Regions from separate parts of the Streptomyces sp. NPDC019531 genome, predicted to be linked through region 1. Evidence: riboswitches for the same ligand, from Rfam matches in the RefSeq annotation. Region 1 holds a riboswitch; each other region holds the start of a gene.
What was found. Region 1 has a riboswitch for cobalamin ahead of ACI2L1_RS00720 (ribonucleoside-diphosphate reductase subunit alpha). Riboswitches for the same ligand answer to the same signal wherever they lie in the genome.
Positions count from the first base shown of each region.

Region 2: another riboswitch for cobalamin. It lies ahead of ACI2L1_RS04830 (HoxN/HupN/NixA family nickel/cobalt transporter); the one in region 1 lies ahead of ACI2L1_RS00720 (ribonucleoside-diphosphate reductase subunit alpha).
Region 3: another riboswitch for cobalamin. It lies ahead of metE (5-methyltetrahydropteroyltriglutamate--homocysteine S-methyltransferase); the one in region 1 lies ahead of ACI2L1_RS00720 (ribonucleoside-diphosphate reductase subunit alpha).

Region 1 covers NZ_JBJDQL010000001.1:137,562-140,830, reverse strand. Annotated here, with positions in the region: gene ACI2L1_RS00720 (ribonucleoside-diphosphate reductase subunit alpha) at 1-1,465, opposite strand, end outside; cobalamin riboswitch at 1,586-1,745, opposite strand; partial or broken gene ACI2L1_RS00715 (GNAT family N-acetyltransferase) at 1,792-1,872, opposite strand; gene mctP (monocarboxylate uptake permease MctP) at 1,993-3,269, opposite strand, start outside.
Region 2 covers NZ_JBJDQL010000003.1:114,283-117,551, forward strand. Annotated here, with positions in the region: gene ACI2L1_RS04815 (DUF397 domain-containing protein) at 1-64, shown strand, start outside; partial or broken gene ACI2L1_RS04820 (hypothetical protein) at 76-588, opposite strand; gene ACI2L1_RS04825 (ArsR/SmtB family transcription factor) at 640-987, opposite strand; cobalamin riboswitch at 1,068-1,276, shown strand; gene ACI2L1_RS04830 (HoxN/HupN/NixA family nickel/cobalt transporter) at 1,306-2,415, shown strand; gene ACI2L1_RS04835 (ATP-binding protein) at 2,574-3,269, opposite strand, start outside.
Region 3 covers NZ_JBJDQL010000014.1:171,336-174,604, reverse strand. Annotated here, with positions in the region: gene ACI2L1_RS19235 (BTAD domain-containing putative transcriptional regulator) at 1-706, opposite strand, end outside; cobalamin riboswitch at 1,455-1,679, shown strand; gene metE (5-methyltetrahydropteroyltriglutamate--homocysteine S-methyltransferase) at 1,852-3,269, shown strand, end outside.

The DNA of each region.
Region 1 (3,269 bases):
CGGTGGCGTCCAGCCGCTCCCAGTCGATGTCGCCGGTCGTGGTGTCGACGAACGCGCCGAGGTTCACCGATCCCAGGTTGCAGACCGCGGTCTCCCCGTCGTCCGTGACCTCCAGGATCTCCGTGCAGAGGTTGGAGGAGTGGACGACATGGCCCGGCAGCGCCGTCTGGTTGGCGGTCCGGTTGGCGGCGTCCTTGAAGGTCATCCAGCCGTTGCCGGTCTGCGCGAGGGTGCGCATCATGCGGCCGTAGAGGTCACGGGCCGGGATGGTCTTTCGCGCGAGGCCCTGCTCTTCGGCCTTCCGGTACGCCGCGTCGAACTCCTCGCCCCAGAGATCGACCAGCTCGGGCACGTCGGCGGGAGAGAAGAGGGACCACTCGGCGTCGGCGTTCACCCGGCGCATGAACTCGTCCGGGATCCAGTGCGCGAGGTTCAGGTTGTGCGTACGGCGGGCGTCCTCACCGGTGTTGTCCCGGAGCTCCAGGAACTCCTCGATGTCGGAGTGCCAGGTCTCCAGGTAGACCGCGGCCGCGCCCTTGCGCCGGCCGCCCTGGTTCACGGCGGCGACGGAGGCGTCGAGCGTCTTCAGGAACGGGACGATGCCATTGGAGTGCCCGTTGGTGCCGCGGATGAGCGAACCGCGCGAGCGGATACGGGAGTACGACAGCCCGATGCCACCGGCGTGCTTCGAGAGACGGGCGACCTGGTGGTAGCGGTCGTAGATGGAGTCCAGCTCGTCGATCGGGGAGTCGAGGAGGTAGCAGGACGACATCTGGGGGTGCCGGGTGCCGGAGTTGAAGAGGGTGGGGGAGGAGGGGAGGTAGTCGAGGCGGCTCATGAGGGCGTAGAGCGCGGCGACTTCGTCCAGGGCGCGGCGGCCCGCTTCTGAATTGAGCACAGTGTCCTCGGCGAGCCCGGACGCGACCCGGAGCATGAAGTGCTGGGGCGTCTCGATGACCCTGCGGGTGATCGGGTGCCGGAGGAGATAGCGGCTGTGGAGGGTGCGCAGGCCGAAGTAGCCGAAGCGGTCGTCGGCTTCGGTGTCGACCAGCGCGTCGAGCTTCTCGGCGTGGACGCGCACGAACTCCGCGGTCCGGTCGGCGATCAGGCCCTCGCGGTGTCCGACGGCGACCGAGCCGGTGAACGAGGTGACGCCCTGCGAGGCGGCCTCGGCGGCGATGGAGATGGTCAGCAGCCGGGCGGCCAACCTGCTGTACGCCGGGTCCTCGGAGATGAGACCGGCCGCCGCCTCGGTGGCCAGCTCGCGCAACTCCACGACCATCTCGGGGGAGGCCTCACGCGAGGACCGGCCACGGAGCGCGGCGGCGGCGACCCGGCCGGGGTCGGCGTCGGGAAGGTCGGCGGTCAGCGCGGTCAGGGTCCGCAGCAGCGCGGCACCGGGGCCGTCGTTCTCCTGCTCGGTCCGCTCGATCGCTGAAGCCGGGTCGGCTGGCGCGATGGTCACGTGGGGCTCTCCCTCGCTGGGCACGGGGCCTTGAGGGCAGGGGGCAGCACACGAGCGCGCACGGCGTCGCGTCCACCGGCCCATTCCACGAGGCCCGGACGTCATGACACCCGGGCCACGGCGGCCGGGCGTACTGTCGGCAGGTCCTCGGACTGACTCTCATATGCGCATACGCACGCATGAGTACACCGTTGCGGGACAGTTCCGGATTCGCACCGGATTCCCCTGCGGCGACAGCGAGCATGAGCATACATCTTGTGCCGGGTTCCGGTGACACCACCAGATGTTGTGTCGCGGCGGTTTCGGAGTGTCAACTTGTAGGTGAGAACGGCCACGAGGACTTCTGCGGCGGATGCTCTCTTGGCCACGTCCTTGAGTTCGGCGAGGTACCGGTCGTCGTCACCGAAGGCACGAAAGCGGGCCACCGAGGGGCTTGCCCTCGGTGGCCCGCTGCGGGTTCGTCGTGGCTGGTCGCGCCCACCCGGCGGAGCCGCAAAATCGACACGGCCCCGCGCCCCTGAAGGCCCTTAGTGCGAGGTTCCTGCGGTCGCCGGCGGAAGCTCCACCTGCACACCCGGGTCGCCCGCGTCCGCCGTGTAGTCCTCCGGGCTGGTCTCGTCCACGCCCTCGGGGGCCTTCGCTGCCTTCAGTACGAAGGTCAGGACCACCGTGACGACGACGTTGAGCACGAACGCGGTGAGGCCGATGTAACCGATCTCGCCGATGCCCGGTATCTCCTTCGCCGAGCCGCCGAAGTGCTTCTGGGTCGGCGAGGCGACGCCGTACGCGGCGACCGTGCCGTAGATCATGCCGACCGCCCAGCCGGCGAGCAGCGCCCAGCGGTGGAACCAGCGGGTGAAGAGGCCGCCGACCAGAGCCGGGAAGGTCTGCAGGATCCAGATGCCGCCCAGGAGCTGGAAGTTGATGGCCACCGTCTTGTCCATGGTCAGGACGAAGACCAGCGCGCCGACCTTCACCAGCAGGGACACCAGCTTGGAGACCTTCGTCTCCTGTTGCGGTGTCGCGTCCGGCTTGATGAAGTCCTTGTAGATGTTGCGGGTGAAGAGGTTCGCGGCCGCGATGGACATGATGGCCGCGGGGACGAGGGCGCCGATGCCGATCGCCGCGAAGGCCACGCCCGCGAACCACGCCGGGAACATGTTCTCGAACAGCTGGGGGATGGCGAGCTGGCCATTGGTGACCTTCACGCCGGCCGCGATCGCCATGAAGCCGAGCAGGGCCAGCAGGCCGAGCATCAGCGAGTACAGCGGCAGGATCGTGGTGTTGCGGCGGATCACCTCACGGCTCTTGGAGGAGAGCGTCGCGGTGATGGAGTGCGGGTACATGAACAGCGCCAGCGCGGAGCCCAACGCCAGTGTCGCGTACGTCCATTGACCCGGCTCGGCGGGGGTCAGGGCGCCGCGCGGCTTCCCGGTCGCAGGGTTGGTCTGGCTGAACGCCTCGCCCGCCTTCGCGAAGATGTCGTCGAACCCGCCCAGCTTGATCGGGATGTAGATGATCGCCACCGCGATGACGATGTAGATCAGCGTGTCCTTCACGAACGCGATCAGTGCGGGGGCCCGCAGGCCTGAGGAGTACGTGTAGGCCGCGAGGACGCCGAACGCGATCAGCAGCGGGAGGTCCTTCACGAACCAGTTGGTGTTCTCGCCGCCGCCCACGCCCATCACGTCGAGCACCGCCTGTATGCCGACCAGTTGGAGCGCGATGTACGGCATGGTCGCGAGGATGCCGGTGACCGCCACCGCCAGCGACAGGCCCTTGGAGCCGAAGCGGCCGCGCACGA
Region 2 (3,269 bases), on a different contig from region 1:
ACTCCTCGCCGCCCCCGGCGCCTGGACCCCCTTCCTGCACTCCCTGCACAGCGGACGACCCTGATCAGCAACACCTCACATCCGGGATCTCAGCACGTCGACCTCACACCCCGGTGCGAAGGGGTCGAAGCCGTGCTCGGTCAGTCAGCGGACTATCAGCAGGCTTCGCAACGACCACCACGCACGGATCACATCGAGGTCGACGTCGGTCCCGTAGCCGGTGATGACGCGTCGAGGTGCTCTTCGGCGGGCAGGACGCCGTTCGTCACGAGTGACTCGCACTCGGCGTCGAGTTCCGCCGTCGGCGCGACGATGCTCCGGCCGGCCCGGCAGGGGCGGCGGCGGCGCTTCGTGCAGCTTCCGGATGGCGGCACCCGCCGCCGGTGACGCGGTCGACTGCTCGCCGAGCCGGCCGAGCACCACCCCCGGCTTGCACCACAGGGCCTCCGGCGTCGGGACCGGCGCGAGGGACATCGCCTCGACCTCGACGTCCATGCGCGCCTGGTCGGCGTCCACCTTCAAGAACACGTCACCGACGCGCAGAGTCGCGCGCTCGGAATGGGCGACGACGACTTCGACCTGATCCATGGGCGACCGGTATCCCGGCGGCCCCGTGCACGACACCCACCTCTGACCAGGTCAGGACACCTGCTTCAGCAACCCCCGCACCGCCTCGTCCACCACCGAATACCGCACCACCCGCCCCTCCTTCTCCCCCGCCACCACCCCCGCCGCCCGCAGCAGCCGCAGCGCCTGCGATACGGCGGGGTCGTTCATCCCCGTCGCGATCGCGAGGTCGGAGACCGCCAGGGGGCCGGTTCGGTGCAGGGCGAGGAGCAGGGAGAGGCGGTTGGGGTCGGCCAGGAGGGCGAAGCGGTCCGACCAGGCGCGGACATGGCCGGGGTCGCCGATCGCCGCGATGGCGTCGCACACCCGGTGTCCGTCGATGGTGCGGCGGTCCGCTCGGTCGGACGGGACGAGATGCATGGCCCTCATCCTCCCAGGCCCTGTATGTGATCTTCCATACCTGCGCAGGTATGCAGCTATGCAGGAGACGATCCGCCCGCCTACGGTGGTCGGGCCGTGGTGCTCGGGAAGCCGGTGACGACCCCTCAGGGGGTTCAGGCCGGCGCGGCCCTCGCCACTGTGATCGGGGAGTTCTCCGCCCACGTCCCTCGCGGGACAGCCACTGGCCGTCAGTATCCGGCCGGGAAGGCGGGCAGGGAGAACGCACGACCCGTAAGCCAGGAGACCGGCCACGGCAGCTCACGAGTTCATCCAACGAGGTGCTGGAGTGACCACCGTATGACTGATCCTGGCCTGCCCAAGGCAGCCGAGACCGCCGCATCCTTCCGCTGGCGGCGCGAGGACACCGTCAAGACAGCCGGTCTGATGGCCGCCATAGCCGCCCTGCACGTCCTCGCCTTCGGCATCCTCTTCCTGCTCGTCGTTCCGGAGCACTACGAAGTCGGGGACAAGGCCTTCGGTATCGGACTCGGCATCACCGCCTACACCCTCGGTATGCGGCACGCCTTCGACGCCGACCACATCGCCGCGATCGACAACACCACCCGCAAGCTGATGGCGGACGGGAAGCGGCCGGTGTCCGGAGGGTTCTGGTTCGCGCTCGGGCACTCCAGTGTCGTGGTCGTGCTCGCGGCGCTGATCGCCGGTGGCACCCAGCTGGCCGGCAAGGTCATGAACGAGGACTCAAGTACCCATCAGGTACTCGGATTTCTCGGTACGACGGTCTCCGGGTCGTTTCTCTATCTGATCGCCGCCCTCAACCTGGTCGCGCTGCTCGGCATCCTGAAGGTCTTCCGGGCGATGCGGGCGGGGACGTACGACGAGAAGGAGCTGGAGCAGCATCTCGACTCGCGCGGGTTCATGAACCGGATCCTCGGGCGGCTCACCAAGTCCATCACCCGGCCCGGTCAGATGTTTCCGCTGGGCTTTCTCTTCGGGCTCGGCTTCGACACCGCCACCGAGGTCACCCTGATGGTGATGGCCGGGTCGGGCGCGGCGGCCGGGCTGCCCTGGTACGCGATCCTGTGCCTGCCGCTGCTCTTCGCCGCCGGGATGAGCCTGTTCGACACGCTCGACGGCACGTTCATGAACTTCGCCTACCAGTGGGCCTTCTCCAACCCGGTGCGCAAGGTGTTCTACAACCTCGCCATCACCGGGCTGTCCATCGCGGTCGCCTTCTTCATCGGGACGATCGAGCTGGTCGGCGTCCTGCACGACAAGCTCGACCTCACCGACGCCCTCACCACCTGGATCGCCGACATCGACCTCGACAACGTCGGTTACGTCATCGTCGGCCTGTTCGTGGTGGTGTGGGCGGCGGCGATCGCCTACTGGCGGCTCGCGAAGGTGGAGCAGCGGTGGGCGGTACGGCCTGCCGATACCCGCTAGTGCCACGGCAGGCAACGTTTGCCCGTCAAGGAGCGACGTCCCGCCTGAGCCGCGCGAAGCCGGTTCGAGCGTGGCGGAGCACGCTCTCGGTGTGCCGTCCGGAAGTCCTCGTACAGGCTGTACTTGAGCTTTCGGCCGGAGCGGCGAAAGAGCGCTAGCTAGGGCAGAACGGCTGCCGGCATCACCCGACCGTACAGTTCGTCGAGGCCGATCAGCAGGATTCCGCCTTGTTCTGCTTCAGCCCGCAGGGCGTCACTGAAACCCGCAGCGCTGAAGCACGCCAGCCCGCACCGCGTGGTGTCCATCCCCCGCTCGGCAAGGACGTCCCGGGCCCGGGCAAGCCGTTCGAGGTGGTTCAACCCCATGATGGTCCCCCACTTCGCCTCCCCGAGCAGAGCGACCGATGGCTTGGCCCCGCCAGATCCCGGTTCGACCACAGCCACGTCGATCTCGATCTGCCGACGCGTCCTCGGGTCGGTAACCACTCCGCTTCCGACCTCCCCCAGGGACGTGCCGAGCAGAGATCGCCCCGGCCCGAGCACGTACTCCCGGCACACGGCCTCAAAATGCGGCCCCGCCACCTGAGCCGCGAACCGCTCGGCCGACTGGGCCCACACCTCTGCGGCCTGGCCGCTCTCCAACCGCGTCCAGGCGGGACGCATGACGGCTTCGTAGAAGTTGATCAGTGGTTCGGTGATGCGGTACTGCGACTTGCCGGCCCGGAAGATGTCCGCCTCGCGCGCGAGGAGGTGACTGTCCTCAAGGACGTTGAGCGGGTGGGAGATGTCGACGGACTTGCGGCCGATGTAACCGGCGATGCCCCCGCGCGTCGTATTGCCCTGCGCCACCGCTGC
Region 3 (3,269 bases), on a different contig from region 1:
CGCCCTGGCTCGGCAGAACCGCGGCGGGCAGCCTCAGTAGCGGGTCCTGGGCCAGGATCTCGGCCTGCAGACGCTGCAGTGGCGCCCCCGGCTGGATTCCCAGCTCTTCATCGAGGCGCCGCCTGGCCCGCTGGAAGAGATCCAGCGCCTCCCCCTGGCGCCCCGTGCGGTAAAGGGCAAGCATGAGAAGTTCGCAGAACCGTTCCCGCAACGGGTACAGAGCGACAAGTTGGCGCAGTTCCGGGATCGCTCGAGCCTCGTCCCCGACCGACAGCAAGGCGCTGACCAGGTCCTCACAGGCGGTCAGCCGACGTTCGTCGAAGAGGGCCGCCGCGCCGCGCATGCGCAGGCCGTCGCCTGCGTCGAAGAGGGCAGGACCGCGCCAGAGGTCCAGGGCCGATTGCAGGAGTTCCAACGAGCGTTCGGGCCGTGTAGGCAGGTGCGCAGCTCCCTGGGCGGCCAAGTCGAGGAACCTGTTGCCGTCCACGTACTCCGGTGGCACTTCGAGGAGATAGCCGTTGTTCACACCGCGCAGCACAGAGGTACCACCGCGGTGCAAGGAGGGCTCGATCACCCTGCGCAGCCGAGTCGCGGTCGCCTGCAACGCGTTTCGGGCATTGCCTATCGCATGCCCGGACCACAGTTCATCAACGAGGTCTTCACTGGACACGGCTCGGCCCGCCTCCAGGGCAAGGGTGGCGAGCATGGCCCGTACCTTGTTGGCTCGAATGGCGCGTGTCTGCCCATCAGCAATGACAGAAACTTGGCCCAATATACTGATCTGCAAGTCAATCCCCCGAGGTCTGACGCGAAATGGAATCACCCCTGCAAGTCGGCAGGAACGCACCATTCGAAAGGACCAGTGACTCACTCCCACCGGAGCGCTGCGGTTCCCCGACGGCAGGAGTGTTTGATCCGTTCAACTCTGGCCTGATCTTTTCAGCCGCCTTGGCTCTTGTCATCCATCCATTGATGGATTTCCGCAGTACACAACAGGTTGACTCCCGAAGCCTGTCCCCCTCCACCGTTCGTTGAGGGCCTTCCGGTACCGGGGAGCTCAGTGCGAGCCTTGGCACCCAGGCTCCGAATGCCTGAGCCGCACCGCGCTGGGCCTGGATCCGCAAGCGGTCGTGAGCGTCAGCACGGCAGTCGCAGACCTCTCCGGCACCACCCTTTTCTCCCCCGCGACGGCCCACATCACCGAGGCCACCCCGCCAAGCCCGGCGGCGGCGCGAGCGGAACGCCGGATCTCGGCCCGCCGATGGCAGGACAGCGCTGGCGATCATGGGCAATGCCGCGGGATGGATTCTTGTCGTTGCCTCAGTCTCGCTATGGCTGGGTATGTTCCTCACGCTGAGATTCACACGGAAATCCCAACCTTAATGATCTTGCGTGGCTCCACCCCACCGTCCGGATGATGGACGTACCGCTGCCCTCCTCGCGCGCCAGCCCGTAGGGTGGCCCGTGCAGCTGGTTCGCCCCGTTCGCCAGGCGGGATGCGTCGTAAGAGGGAACCCGGTGGGAATCCGGGACTGCCCCGCAGCGGTGAGCGGGAACGACCGCCGTCATACGCACTGGGCCCGACGTACAAGGGTCTGGGAAGCGACGGCCAGTAGGTGTCTCGTACGACAGAGACGTGCCCGCGAGTCCGAAGACCTGCCAACTGCCCGCGCACGAACCACTCGTGCGCGGACATCCCGGTGACCTCGTGGGCGGGTCGGCGTACAGAGCAGGCGGACGACCGCGCAGTGCCAACTGCCGCGCCGGATCGTGCCCGTCCCGTTCGTCACCCCTTCGCGCTCTCGTCCCGTCGCCGGGATCTCAGGGATTCATCTCGCGAAGGAGATCTCCGTGACAGCGAAGTCCGCGGCCGCGGCAGCACGGGCCACCGTGTACGGCTACCCCCGCCAGGGCACCGACCGGGAACTGAAGAAGGCGATCGAGGGCTGCTGGAAGGGCCGCGTCACCGCCCCCGAACTCCGGTCCACCGCCGCCGAACTGCGCGCCGCCAACTGGTGCGAGCTCTCGGCGGCAGGCATCGACGAAGTGCCCACCGGTGACTTCTCGTACTACGACCACGTGCTCGACACCACCGTCATGGTCGGCGCGGTCCCCGACCGGCACCGCGCCGCCGTCGAGGCGGACGCCCTGGACGGCTACTTCGCCATGGCCCGCGGTACCCAGGACGTGGCGCCGCTGGAGATGACCAAGTGGTTCGACACCAACTACCACTATCTGGTCCCGGAGCTGGGCCCGGACACCGTCTTCACCGCGGACTCCACCAAGCAGGTCACCGAGCTCAAGGAGGCTCTGGCACTGGGTCTGACCGCCCGGCCGGTCCTGGTCGGCCCCGTCACCTACCTGCTGCTCGCCAAGCCCGCCCCCGGCGTGGCCACGGACTTCGACCCGCTCACCCTGCTGGACCGGCTGCTGCCGGTGTACGCCGACGTCCTCGCCGACCTACGGGCGGCCGGCGCCGGTTGGGTGCAGCTCGACGAGCCCGCCCTCGTCCAGGACCGCACGCCGGCCGAACTGAACGCCGCCGCCCGCACCTACCGCGACCTCGGCGCCCTCACCGACCGGCCGAAGATGCTGGTCGCCTCCTACTTCGGCCCTCTCGGCGACGCGCTGCCCGTGCTGGCCAAGGCGCCCGTCGAGGGTCTCGCCCTGGACTTCACCGAGGCCGCCGCGGCCCATCTCGACGACCTCGCCGCCGTCGGCGGGCTGCCCGGCAAACGGCTGGTCGCCGGGGTCGTCAACGGCCGCAACATCTGGGTCAACGACCTGGAGAAGTCCCTGTCCACCCTGGGCACCCTGCTCGGGCTGGCCGACCGGGTCGACGTGGCCGCCTCCTGCTCGCTGCTCCACGTGCCCATCGACTCCGCCCTGGAACGGGACATCGAGCCGCAGATCCTGCGCTGGCTCGCCTTCGCCCGCCAGAAGACGAGCGAGATCGTCACCCTCGCCCAGGGCCTCGCCCGGGGCACCGACACCATCGCCGCCGAACTCGCCACCAACCGGGCCGACCTGGCCTCCCGCGCGAACTCCCCCATCACCCGCGACCCGGCCGTACGGGCCCGCGCCGCCGCCGTCTCCGCGGCCGACGCCCGCCGTTGTCTGCCGTACACCGAACGGACCGCCGCCCAGCGGGCCCACCTCGGGCTGCCCCTGCTGCCGACCACCACGATCGGTTCCTTCCCGCAGACGGGCGAACTGCGCACCGCCCGCGCCGACCTCCGCGCCGGCCGGATCGACACGTCCGGCTACGA